Regions from separate parts of the Vibrio sp. NH-UV-68 genome, predicted to be linked through region 1. Evidence: predicted binding sites of a transcription regulator. Region 1 holds the regulator's gene; each other region holds the start of a gene.
What was found. Region 1 encodes CRP, which controls carbon source genes, mostly activating them, when cyclic AMP is high. Its sites were predicted from a motif close to TGTGANNNNNNTCACA; they were not measured.
Positions count from the first base shown of each region.

Region 2: a site for CRP is predicted at 2,676-2,691, ahead of cdd (cytidine deaminase). Genes of this name have one in related genera too.
Region 3: a site for CRP is predicted at 1,882-1,897, ahead of recB (exodeoxyribonuclease V subunit beta). Genes of this name have one in related genera too.

Region 1 is NZ_CP134975.1:242,817-247,108, reverse strand. It holds gene ViNHUV68_RS01110 (hydrolase) at 1-651, shown strand, start outside; gene ViNHUV68_RS01105 (YheU family protein) at 695-907, shown strand; gene ViNHUV68_RS01100 (phosphoribulokinase) at 998-1,867, shown strand; gene crp (cAMP-activated global transcriptional regulator CRP) at 2,111-2,743, shown strand; gene ViNHUV68_RS01090 (DUF1338 domain-containing protein) at 2,949-3,740, opposite strand; gene astD (succinylglutamate-semialdehyde dehydrogenase) at 3,903-4,292, opposite strand, start outside.
Region 2 is NZ_CP134975.1:1,290,329-1,294,620, forward strand. It holds gene ViNHUV68_RS06040 (thiopurine S-methyltransferase) at 1-211, shown strand, start outside; gene purT (formate-dependent phosphoribosylglycinamide formyltransferase) at 287-1,462, opposite strand; gene cdd (cytidine deaminase) at 1,635-2,522, opposite strand; gene ViNHUV68_RS06055 (CidB/LrgB family autolysis modulator) at 2,757-3,434, opposite strand; gene ViNHUV68_RS06060 (CidA/LrgA family protein) at 3,434-3,799, opposite strand; gene sbcB (exodeoxyribonuclease I) at 3,976-4,292, opposite strand, start outside.
Region 3 is NZ_CP134975.1:675,238-679,529, forward strand. It holds gene recC (exodeoxyribonuclease V subunit gamma) at 1-1,680, shown strand, start outside; gene recB (exodeoxyribonuclease V subunit beta) at 1,997-4,292, shown strand, end outside.

The sequences.
Region 1 (4,292 bases):
GCCTACCACTCGGGCGAGATAGAAGACGCGCGTTTCTTCCTCGAATACCTTGATGAGCTTTTCCCGCACCAGACTAAAATAGCCGTGGGCATCTCTTTAGGCGGCAATATGTTGGCCAACTATCTGGCTCAATATCGAGATGAACCACTGCTTGATGCGGCAACCATCGTCTCAGCGCCATTAGATTTATCCTCTTGTTCAAAGCGCATCGAGCAAGGCTTTTCTAAGCTGTACAAAAACTACTTACTCGCTTCGCTGAAAAAGAGCGCGCTACAAAAACATCATCTGTTAAAAGGCGAGCTTGGCCTTAGTTACCAACATATCAAGCGAGTCACTAAACTGTATGAGTTTGATGATCTGATCACCGCACCACTGCACGGGTTTAAAGATGCCCAAGACTACTACCAGCAGTGTTCAGGTATTCATCGCCTCAAACAGATTCAGCTGCCAACCCAGATTATTCATGCCAAAGACGATCCGTTTATGACCGAGGCGGTCATTCCTAAATACGTGCTGCCAGAAAACATCGACTATCGGCTTTTTGACCAAGGCGGACATGTCGGATTTGTCAGCGGCAGCGCACTCAAACCGCGCTTTTGGCTTGAAGAGGCTCTGCCCGCCTACTATCAAAGTTTGGCAGTTTCAGCATAATCGCGCCTTATTCCATTTCCGAGCATAAAGTAACGAGGTATTTATGATCGTTCCATGGCAACAAATCGATCCACAAACGCTAGACAATCTTATCCGTGAGTTCATCTTGCGTGAAGGCACAGATTACGGCGATGTGGAAATTTCTCTGCAAGACAAAATCGACCAAATCAAAACCCAGCTTGAATCCGGCGAGGCCGTTGTGGTTTTTTCAGAGCTGCATGAAACGGTTGATATTCAACTCAGACGCCAACTTTAGCTTTTAAAGCACATCATACCGTGACGCTAAGTTAAAGCATGGTATAGTGGTAAGCGTATACAGGATGGTTATTTACAGACAAGGTTTGTCATGTCAGCAAAACACCCAATTATTGCCGTAACTGGTTCCTCCGGAGCTGGAACGACAACAACATCAGAAGCGTTCCGTAAAATGTTCAACATGATGAGCATTAAACCCGCTTGGATTGAAGGGGATAGCTTCCACCGTTTTACCCGTCCAGAGATGGACGTCGAAATACGCAAAGCACGTGAACAAGGTCGCCACATCAGCTACTTTGGCCCACAAGCGAATGATTTTGGTGCCATCGCCGAGTTCTTTCGTAAGTATGGCCAAGAAGGGATAGGCCAGATGCGTCGTTACCTGCATACCTTCGATGAAGCAGTGCCTTATAATCAAATGCCCGGCACCTTCACCCCTTGGCAAGATCTTCCGGAAAATTCAGACGTTCTCTTTTATGAAGGTTTGCACGGTGGCGTGGTCGATGGTGAAGTCAACGTCGCGCAACATGTCGATTTCCTAATTGGAATGGTGCCGATCGTCAACTTAGAGTGGATTCAAAAGTTTGTTCGTGATACTCGCGATCGCGGCCACTCACGAGAAGCGGTGATGGATTCGATTGTTCGTTCAATGGACGACTATCTGAACTACATTACTCCGCAGTTTTCGCGCACCCACATTAACTTTCAACGTGTCCCTACGGTCGACACCTCCAACCCGCTCAACGCTAAAGGCATTCCAAGTTTAGATGAGAGTTTTGTCGTCATTCGATTACGTGGTATCAAGAATGTCGACTTCCCTTATTTACTCGCCATGATTGATGGCTCATTTATGTCACGCCATAACACACTGGTTGTGCCAGGCGGTAAAATGAGTTTCGCCATGGAGCTAATTGTCAGGCCGATCCTGCAACAATTAATTGAAACTGGAAAAATTGGCTAGAGCTCACAGCTAAAACACGATTACTTTTCATACCGTGATCATGTGCACATTTTTGTATAGTAAAACCTTATCCGGACCCGATTAAAATCAAGAAATCGTTTTCGAAAAAGGATACTATTTGTTACCGAAACACAAGTTGGCTTGCAGCATTTATAAAGTGCTCTTATCCTAGCAAGTCTTAATCTAAGGCTTAGCTACAACATGGAAAGCAGCAAGCATACCCTGCAGAGGAAGTGAGATATTATGGTTCTAGGTAAACCTCAAACCGATCCAACATTAGAATGGTTTCTTTCACATTGTCATATTCATAAGTACCCATCAAAAAGCACGCTGATCCATGCGGGCGAAAAAGCAGAAACTTTGTACTACATCGTAAAAGGTTCTGTGGCGGTACTTATCAAGGATGAAGAAGGTAAAGAAATGATTCTTTCTTACCTCAACCAAGGCGACTTTATTGGCGAACTTGGCTTGTTCGAAGAAGATCAAGAACGTACCGCATGGGTTCGAGCAAAATCTCCTTGTGAAGTCGCGGAGATTTCATTCAAGAAATTCCGTCAGCTAATTCAAGTTAACCCAGACATCTTAATGCGTCTGTCAGCGCAAATGGCAAGTCGTCTACAAGTGACAAGCCAAAAAGTCGGTGACCTTGCGTTCCTAGACGTTACTGGCCGTATCGCGCAAACGCTACTTAACCTTGCAAAACAACCTGATGCGATGACTCACCCAGACGGTATGCAAATCAAGATCACTCGTCAGGAAATCGGCCAAATTGTTGGCTGTTCTCGTGAGACTGTAGGTCGTATCTTGAAGATGCTTGAAGAGCAAAACTTAATTTCTGCCCACGGCAAAACTATTGTTGTGTACGGCACACGTTAATCTCAATTAACGTTTAGAAATGTTAAAAGCCATCAATGTTTCCATTGATGGCTTTTTATTTTTTTGGACTCATGTCATTCCAGAAGTAACGGACAAGCTCTACGGAATCTGGGCTTTGAGTGTGTGGTGATTAGATTCTGAATCACGCTCGTGCCTCGCTGTTTAGAATGACACTGGCTATCACGACTTATTGATAGCAGAATGACTAGCCATTCGTACTCTCGAAAATCTTATCAGCTGATGCCGCAACAAACCCCGGGTAAAGTTCACCATTGCTCATCGGATAGCGCTTAGCAAACTCATAGAAACCGCCCGGTATCACTTGAGCGCCATCGGCAAAGTCGACCGACACTTTGTCAGCCATGGTCGACGATTGCTCAAGAAGTACTTCTGGAGAGCCTTTCACTTCACCGCCAAATTCATTAATAGTGAAGCCCGATTGACGCAAATGGTCATTGACCGCCGTCACTTCATCAAATGCCTTCAACTGATTAACGCTGACAGTAAAATGATTGGCACCATATCCATGCGCGGCCAGCCATGAGGCATACTCACTCTCAGTCGCAAGCGTTTGATAATCGGCAAAACTTAAATCCCATAAACGCCCACCATACAAGAACTCATGACCTTTTAGCTTACTGTGATCCAATTGCTCAACCAGCTTAGCCACGATCGTTTGCAGCGACTCAGAACACTCTTCTACTTTCAACTCACTGATAAAGACCTTAGGCTGTTTTGGGTCAGGATGTTCAAAGTGTTTAGCCACCAGCTTTTTACTTTCAAACAGGTAGTCACCACACGGCGTATAACCGATATCCAAAAATGGCTGCGCTAGCGTTGCAATGCCCAAAGGCGCAACATTAAACGTTCGCAGCGCAATATGATCGTTGATCAATGCTTCGTCTTCTTGCAGCAATTGATGCACTTTTTCAGCAGATGGACACAAGCGTTGAATATAGTCATTCCATAACGATTGGAATAAAACATCTGGCGTCATAACGCCTCCTTGTTGGGGTTGTTTACGTTGTGAGTATCAATAAAAAAAGGCTATCGGACCGACATGTCCAGCGAGTCAATCCGATAGCCTTGAGCCTGTGACGTTGTAGGCCCCGATATCGGGGCAACAAGGGAATCCCTTATTATTAATATTATTATGGAGTTACAGTTCAACACCTGGGCTCAACGTCGCGGGAAGCACGGTCGCCTCCCCTTCCATTGAAGCCATAGGGTAAGCGCAGTAATCCGCGGCGTAAAAAGCACTAGGGCGCAAATTACCTGACGCACCCGGACCGCCAAATGGCGCGTCACCGCTTGCTCCCGTAAGTTGACGATTACGGTTAACAATCCCAGCACGAATATGATCGACAAAATAATCCCACTCGCTATCTTGGGTTGAGACTAAGCCTGCAGACAGACCAAAACGGGTATCGTTGGCAAGCTCGACCGCTTGTTCAAGCGTCTGATAACGAACCAGTTGCAGAAGTGGACCAAAGTACTCTTCATCTGGCAGTTGCTCAATCGCCGTCGCGTCAATGATGCCAGGAGAAAC
Region 2 (4,292 bases), 1.0 Mb from region 1:
TGGGCGTATTTTGCTGGTTAGTTTAGATTATCCGCAACACGAAATGGCAGGGCCACCGTTCTCAGTGGCAGAGCAAGAAATTCACGCATTGTATCCTGAATTTAAAATAACCAAGCTTTATCGTGATGAGGCGAATGAAACTCACCCTAAAATTGCCAACAAAGGTCTGTCTCGATTTGCTGAAGAAGTCTATTTGTTAGAAAGTAACTAGTCGTCGTTGGTCAAAGTGGAATAGATAGAAAAAGGCTTGGTCTCGAACCAAGCCTTTTTCGTGTCTTTGGGTCAATTAATAGATGATTTTAATCTGAGCGGCGCTAGTGACAGCATCTTCAACGGCTTGTTCTACAGTGTCTCGGCGAGTGATTGCGACACCTAAACGGCGGCGACCATCAATGTCAGGTTTGGCAAATAAACGCAACTGGGTTTGTGGCGCCGCTAGGGCTTTATCGAGGCCATCAAATTGTATGTTGTTTGAAGTACCTTGGCCAAGAATAACCGCTGATGCAGATGGTCCATACTGAGTAATGGCCGAAATCGGTAGACCAGTAAACGCGCGAACATGAAGCGCAAACTCTGAACTGTCTTGAGAAAGTAAAGTAACCAAGCCAGTATCGTGTGGGCGCGGAGAGACCTCATTAAAGATCACGCTGTCACCTTTGACAAACAGCTCAACGCCAAAAATTCCGTATCCACCCAAAGCATTAACCACTTTACCTGCGGCATCTTGAGCGGCTCTGAGCGCGATATCTGACATCACTTGTGGCTGCCAAGATTCACGATAGTCGCCATCTTCTTGACGATGGCCAATCGGCGCACAGTAATGAACGCCATCAACGGCACGTACAGTCAGTAGGGTAATTTCGTAGTCAAAATCAATAAAGCCTTCAACAATAACGCGTCCGGCACCAGTACGGCCACCTTGTTGGGCATAATTCCATGCTTTATCAATGTCGTCGGTGCATTTGATTACGCTTTGCCCTTTGCCTGACGAACTCATCACGGGTTTACACACACAAGGCATACCTACGGTTTCGACAGCGGCGCGAAACTCTGGGTAGTTGTCAGCAAAGCGATACGCCGATGTATTAAGGCCGAGCTCTTCAGCCGCAAGGCGACGAATGCCTTCACGGTTCATCGTCAGTTTGGTCGCTTTTGCAGTTGGGACGATGTTGACACCTTTCGCCTCCAGCTCAACCAGTTTATCAGTGGCGATGGCTTCGATTTCAGGCACGACATAGTCTGGTTGCTCTTTATCAATGATGGCTTGCAGAGCGTCACCATCAAGCATATCAAGAGTGTAGCTACGGTGAGCAACTTGCATAGCGGGGGCGTTTTCATAACGATCACAAGCAATTACTTCAAGGCCAAGACGTTGACACTCAATCGCGACCTCTTTACCCAATTCACCCGAGCCCAATAGTAAAACACGTGTAGCTTGACTTGCTGTTGCTGTACCAAACATTTTTAACCCTATCATCTTAAAGGAATAGAAACTGAAGAGAATGATACTGAATATCAACCAAAAAGCAAACGTTTGCTTTTTGCTGTAATTGGTTTTTTTGGCTACAAACGAATGATGTTTATGATATGACAAAGGCGCTCGTTTGAGCGCCTTCGATGTTAAAACTGATCGTTTAAATTTCTAGGTATGACATTGGAATATCGGGATTAAGGGCTTCCAATGTTGATTGGGTGGTTGCCAAGTGACTGATGGTACCTTCGGCAACTTCTACTAGTGCCGCTGACTCGATATCCTCAAGGGTTTGACGATCGAGCAAAAGTTGAATTAAGGCCACTTGTAGCGGAGGTAAACTTGGGTTGAACGCGGCGTTTTCAGCGTATGCGCCTTGATATACTTTGCCATCGCGCATTCTTAACGCTACGCCACTTAAGTTATGGGTATAAGGCGCATGACTACGGTTAAGTGCAGCAAGCGCTAACTGAATAAGCTCGTCTTGATCGTCACTGTGTTTACCATGATCAACCTGCGCCATCAGAGCGGATTTGATACCGAGATCTGCCGGACCAAATGACTCAGGTAAATACGCTTGCAGCTTTTTACCATCGCGTTGTGGCAGTTGTATTTCAAGCTGATCGGCGGTCGATAGCTCGTTCATGAACTGGCGGCAGTGGCCACAAGGGCTAAAGTTAATCGTGATGTCTTTAACACCCTGTTCGCCTTTCATCCAAGCGTGGCTGATAGCTGATTGTTCCGCATGCACGGTTTGACCCAACTGCACGCCCAAAAATTCAACATTGGCACCAAAATAGAGTTTGCCGGATAGGCCACGAACAATGGCGCCAACATAAAAGTTTGATAGTGGGGCATAAGAATAAGCCGCCGCAAATGGCAATAATGCAACACGAAGATCAACGTCTTCTAAGCCAGATATTGTGAGTAGTTGCTCAAATTGCTCTGAAGATAAGGTCGCGTCAAAATCGTCAGCAAGAATAATGGGTGATAGAAAATCAGCGACGTTTTTTGGCACTTCAGATAGCGCCTGTTCAATGCGGCTTCTCATAGTGAATCCTTTAATCTGCATAATGGATATCTAGAGTCTATACCTTTAATTAGATTTAAACTCCGATACTGGTATTTCATTTTATGTAACGAGAAGATTAAAGCAGAGATATAGATCACAACAATGAATGCAATTTGCATGTTTGTTACATAATTAGAGTGAGCTCACACATGATAACGATTACAAAAGTACATCACTGAGCGTAACGAGCCACGCAGGGTGGCTCAAACGGACTTAAGCTGAAATCCAAAGTGCTAAAGAGAAGAAAGATGGAGCAAGTATTGAGGTAATCACACCACATACCACCAGCGCCAAAGAACTGAACGCGGCATCTTGAGGATCTTTCTCTGCGCACGTTGCGGTTCCCAGAGCATGAGAGACCGTGCCCATGGTTAATCCCTTGGCAATCGGGTGAGTAATATTTAAGACGTTGTAGATTGGGTAGGCCATGATCGCGCCAAATAGACCGACGATCAGCACCAATATTGCCGCAATCGCAGGTTCTCCACCTAAGTGGCTAGAGACTTCCATTGCAATCGGTGTCGTGACCGATTTTCCGAGTAAACTGGCAATCAAGCTTAAATCAGCCTGCATATAGACCGCAATCATACTGGCGCTTAGCATCGACATGACACTACCAACACCACACGCCAACATGATAATACGCCAGTTCGCACGGATCTGTGGGAGTTGTTCATAAAGGGGAAAAGCAAGTGCCACGACAGCGGGTTGCAGTAGATAGTTAATCCAAGTGTTGTCCGAGTAGTAGGTCTCAAAAGGTACCTTGAAATAGGTCAGTATTGGGATCAAGACTCCAAGGCTAATCAACAGTGGATTCATGAAGGGGCTTTTGAATTGCTTGCATAACCAACGTGAAGCAAAAAAGACAACAATAGTAATAAGTAGCCACATTATTGCTGCCCTCCTTTCAATATCCGGTCGAGCATTAAGCCCAACAGTACCAAGACAATCAAAGTACCACCAACGGCACTGGCTAAAATTGGCCAAGCGTTGGCTAACAACATATCAGAGTGCTCCATCAAACCTACGCTGATAGGAACAAAAAGCAGCACCATATATCGAATAAATAGCGTCGCGCTAGGTCTTACCCAGTCAGGTCGCACTAAGCCACTGGCCATCAGACCAAATAAGATCAGCATACCGATAATACTGCCGGGGATAGCGGTGTCGAGTAAGTGTTGAATATTGATGCCAGCAACAAGGCATAAAAATATCAGCGCCATAGAAACAGCGTACTGAAGCACGGTTTTGGTCATAGTAAATTATCGTCCAACGTCTATTACCTAGTTAAATAAGCGGTTATTTAAACAGGTACAAGCTTTGACATTTAGCGCCAAAGCTTTTATTTATCAATTACCTAACGCCTAATAATTGATTTCGTTGCGGTCGTCAGGATTTGCAGTAGGGTGCAGGACTTAGTACTAAGAAATATCTAGGATACTCGTTTTTCTACATATTGGTAGATGGATTTTAAAATAGCCATCTTACTTGCGTCACTCTCATGTTCGTGAACTAAGTTTTCTAAATTCAGCATGTACTGTTCAATACGGCTTTCGAAGTAGTCACGGCAGTGGTTCGCCCAGCGTTGTTGCTCTGCTTCATCCAATGTCCAAGGGTAGTGGCGAGCACGATAGCGAAACAACAGGGGTTTAATGCGAGGATCGTTAAAGCTGATATCCAAAGCCGCTAAATGATTAGGATCGGTTTCACGAATAATATCCATTGCCGCTTTATCAGCCGGAGAGAAGA
Region 3 (4,292 bases), 430 kb from region 1:
GTATTAACCGCACTGTTGGATGATTTTTTTACCGTCGAGCTTGAAGGTGAAGCGGTACTCAAATCGATTCGAGATACGTTAGCCAACCTCAAAGAACAACTGACCGATGCCACATTTGAACAGCCGCTGGCTGCTGCGATCATGACGCAATATTTACAAGATAAACTGTCCGGCACTCGCGTTAGTCAGCGCTTTTTAGCCGGACAAGTGAACTTCTGTACCTTGATGCCGATGCGTTCGATTCCGTTTCGCACTGTCTGTCTGCTTGGGATGAACGACGGGATTTATCCTCGCTCTATGCCAGCAGAGGGCTTTGACTTGATGAATGGTCGCACTAAACCCGGGGATCGCTCGCGTCGTGATGATGACCGTTATCTATTTTTAGAAGCGTTACTCTCTGCGCAACAGACGCTGTACATCAGTTATGTTGGTCGCTCGATTCAAGACAATACCGAACGCGTGCCGTCAGTTCTGGTTTCTGAGTTGATGGAGTATTGCCATCAAAACTATTGTCTCGAAGAGGACAAAGACCACTCGGTGGATGAGTCTGGCCAGAGATTAACCGAGCTGTTGCTTAGCACTCACCCTATGGTGCCCTTTAGTGAGCTGGCGTTTAGCGGCAATCGGCCGAGCTACGCCAAAGAGTGGTTACCGGCGGCCAATCGACAAGGTGAGAGGAGTGGCGACTTTAATCGTCAGTTAGCTGACTACTTACTTGATGCCAGTTATCCGCTCGAATTGGATCTGGTCGAACTGCAACGTTTTTGGCGCTTGCCAGTGCAGTATTTCTTCAACCGTCGCCTTAAAGTGGTCTTTGAGCCGCCATTGCCTGTGATGCAAGATGATGAGCCGTTCGTTCTTGATGGGCTAGAAAGCTATCAGATGCGTGATGCGTTATTGAATGAGTTACTCAAGCATCAACTGAGCGGTGAACAAGACGCGCAAGCGGTTATTGAGCGCTTCGTCGAGTATCAACGTGCTCAAGGCAAACTGCCGGTTGGTGCGTTTGGTGATATTGAATTTGCAACTAACCGTACTCAGGCTCAAGAGTTGGTCGAGAGATTAACGTTTGTCTGCTCGGCGAGCGAAGAGGATCTGGAAATCAAACTGAGCTTTGATCTGCTCGGTGAACAAAAGCCGATCCATCTTAGTGGATGGCTAACCCAATATTACCGCTCGGGATTGGTGCGTTTTCGCACGGGCAAGCTGCGCGCTCAAGATTATCTGGCAGCGTGGATTGATCATCTAGCCATGTCGGCGATGGGCGTAAGTAAACGCACTCATATGATTGGTTATGACCGTAAAGAAGGCATTGTCCATATGATTTATCCTGCTATGGATGACAGTGCCACGGCGAAATCTTTACTCAGTGAGCTCGTTGGCCTGTTTTATCAGGGCATGACACAACCACTGCCTTATTTCCCCAAAACGGCATTAGCGAATATTGAGGCTGGGTTTAATCGCGGTCGTTGGGTCGATGATGAAGAGAAATCATCGAAGAAAATGGCCGATACCTTTAACGATAGCTTCATGGCTGCGGGCGAGGGAACTAATGCGTATATCGCGCGGATCTGGCCAAATTGGAATCAACAACTGGCCGCTGAAGTCCGCACGCTGAGCAACTTAGTTATCCAAGCGCCACGTTTAGCGATGGTCGCAAGTGACGATGAAAAACAGTAAAGGTTGGGTTGCTTGATAGACACAGAGAATAAGCAAAGGTAGTTGGCCGCCAGTAAATCATTATTGTGTAGGGCGTTCGCTGTACGGCCAGAGGTCAGAGGGACCATAATTGGGTTGGTCTATTGCAAGTGCGATTAGCGATAGTTCGCCACAGTTGCTCAACGCATGGCGCGCATACTATCGGCTTGACGAGCGGCGCGCCGTGAGAAAGATCGCAGAAAGTTCTAACTTTTTTATCGATTTATCTGAGTAACAAGCGTTTTAAACTCTGGATCACATTTGGATTTAAGTTTTTCAGTAAAAGGGCAAATTTTTTATGACATCAACGTCTACGGTTACCGCACTTAACGCGATGACTTTTCCTTTGCACGGTGCGCGATTAATTGAAGCATCGGCCGGGACAGGCAAAACGTTCACCATTGCCGGATTGTACCTGAGACTGTTATTGGGTCATGGCAGCCAACAAACCAAGCATCAGGTGCCATTAACGGTCGACCAGATTTTGGTGGTTACTTTTACTGAGGCGGCTACCGCAGAACTGCGCGATCGAATTCGAGCTCGGATTCATGATGCGCGCTTGGCATTTGCCCGTGGTCAAAGCCATGATCCTGTCATTAAGCCGCTGTTGGCAGAGGTGGTCGATCACAAACAAGCGGCCGAGATCTTACTCCAAGCGGAACGCCAGATGGATGAAGCGGCGGTCTACACCATTCATGGTTTTTGCCAACGTATGCTGACGCAAAATGCGTTCGAATCAGGTAGTCGTTTTAACAACGAATTTGTCACTGACGAGAGTCACTTAAAAGCCCAAGTAGTGGCCGATTACTGGCGACGTAATTTCTACCCGTTGCCGGTTCATTTAGCGGCAGAAGTGCGTCGATTGTGGAGTGCTCCCGCCACGCTACTCGGTGATATATCACGCTATTTGACGGGATCGCCAGTCAGTTTATCAGTCCCAGCCATGAGTGGGTCGTTAAGTGAGTTGCACCAACAAAACCTTCAACAGATTGACCAGCTTAAAGCGTTATGGCGTGAGCACCAAGATGATTTACCTGCACTTATCAGTGACTCTGATGTGAATAAACGCAGTTACAGTAAAAAGTCTTTACCAGTTTGGCTTGAAACGGTCAACGCTTGGGCGGCGAGTGAAACCCTCGATTATGCTTATCCAGATCAGTTAGAAAAATTTGCTCAGACAGCGTTAATTGAAAAAACGCCACAAGGAACGCCGCCAACCCATGCGGTGTTTAGCGTGATTGATGAGTTTATTACTGATCCGATTAGCCTTAAAGCGCCCTTGTTGGCGCACGCGATTGAACACTGTCGAACCATGCTAGCCAACGCGAAACAGCAAAAGCAGTGGTTGTCATTTGATGATTTGTTGACTCAGCTCTCTGCCGCTATAGACAATGATGATAGTGAACAACTGGCAGAGCGGATTCGGACGTTATATCCGGTCGCGATGATCGACGAATTCCAAGATACCGATCCACTGCAGTACAGCATTTTTAGTCGTATTTACTTAAACAATCCTCAATGCGGCTTGTTTATGATTGGCGATCCTAAGCAAGCGATCTATGGTTTTCGCGGTGCCGATATTTTTACTTACATTAAGGCGCGAACTCAGGTCAATTCGCATTTCACCTTAGGCACCAATTGGCGCTCCAGCGCGGCGATGGTAGCGGCAGTCAACCAAGTGTTCGAATTGCCGCAAAGCCCTTTTATTTATGACCAAGATATTCCATTTCTACCCGTAGCACATAGCCCGAAAGCTGAACAACGCATTTGGACTATGGCAGGCCAAACGCAACCCGCGCTGACCTATTGGCTGCAGGAAACGCAAGAGAAACCGCTAGCGAAAGGGGAGTACCTTAACGCGATGGCGCAGGCCACTGCGGATCAAATTCAAACCATCTTGACTGCCGCGCAGCACCAGCAAGCACACTTCGTCAATGACAAGGGCCAGCAAATTATCCAAGCAGGTGATATCGCAGTTTTGGTCCGTACTGGTAGCGAAGGCCGACTGGTCAAAGACGCATTAGCTAAGCAAGGTATTGCCAGCGTCTATCTCTCTAATCGTGATAGTGTTTTTACCTCATCGGTCGCGCAAGACGTGCAACGCTTGCTGCAAGCTGTGCTGACACCTGAAAATGATCGCGCCCTGCGTGCCAGTTTGGCCTCAGAGATCTTTGCGTTAGATGCGGGCACACTCGATAAGCTCAACAACGATGAAAATGAGTGGGAAGCGGCCATCAATGAGTTTAAAGAGTATCGTAAGCTGTGGTCTGAACGTGGCGTGCTGCCAATGCTACGCAGCGTGATAAGTAAACGTCACATTGCCGAGCGCTTGTTGGCCGATCTGGGTGGTGAGCGCCAATTGACCGACTTAATGCATATTGGTGAGTTATTACAGCAAGCCAGTATTGAACTTGATAGTGACCATGGCTTATTGCGCTGGTTGGCTCAAGCGATCAGCGACGCTGAAAATGGCCTTGGTGGCAGCGATGACGAGATCCAACGTTTGGAGTCTGAACGTAATCTGGTGCAAATCGTCACTATTCATAAATCTAAAGGGCTTGAGTATGATTTAGTCTTTCTGCCATTTGTGTTGA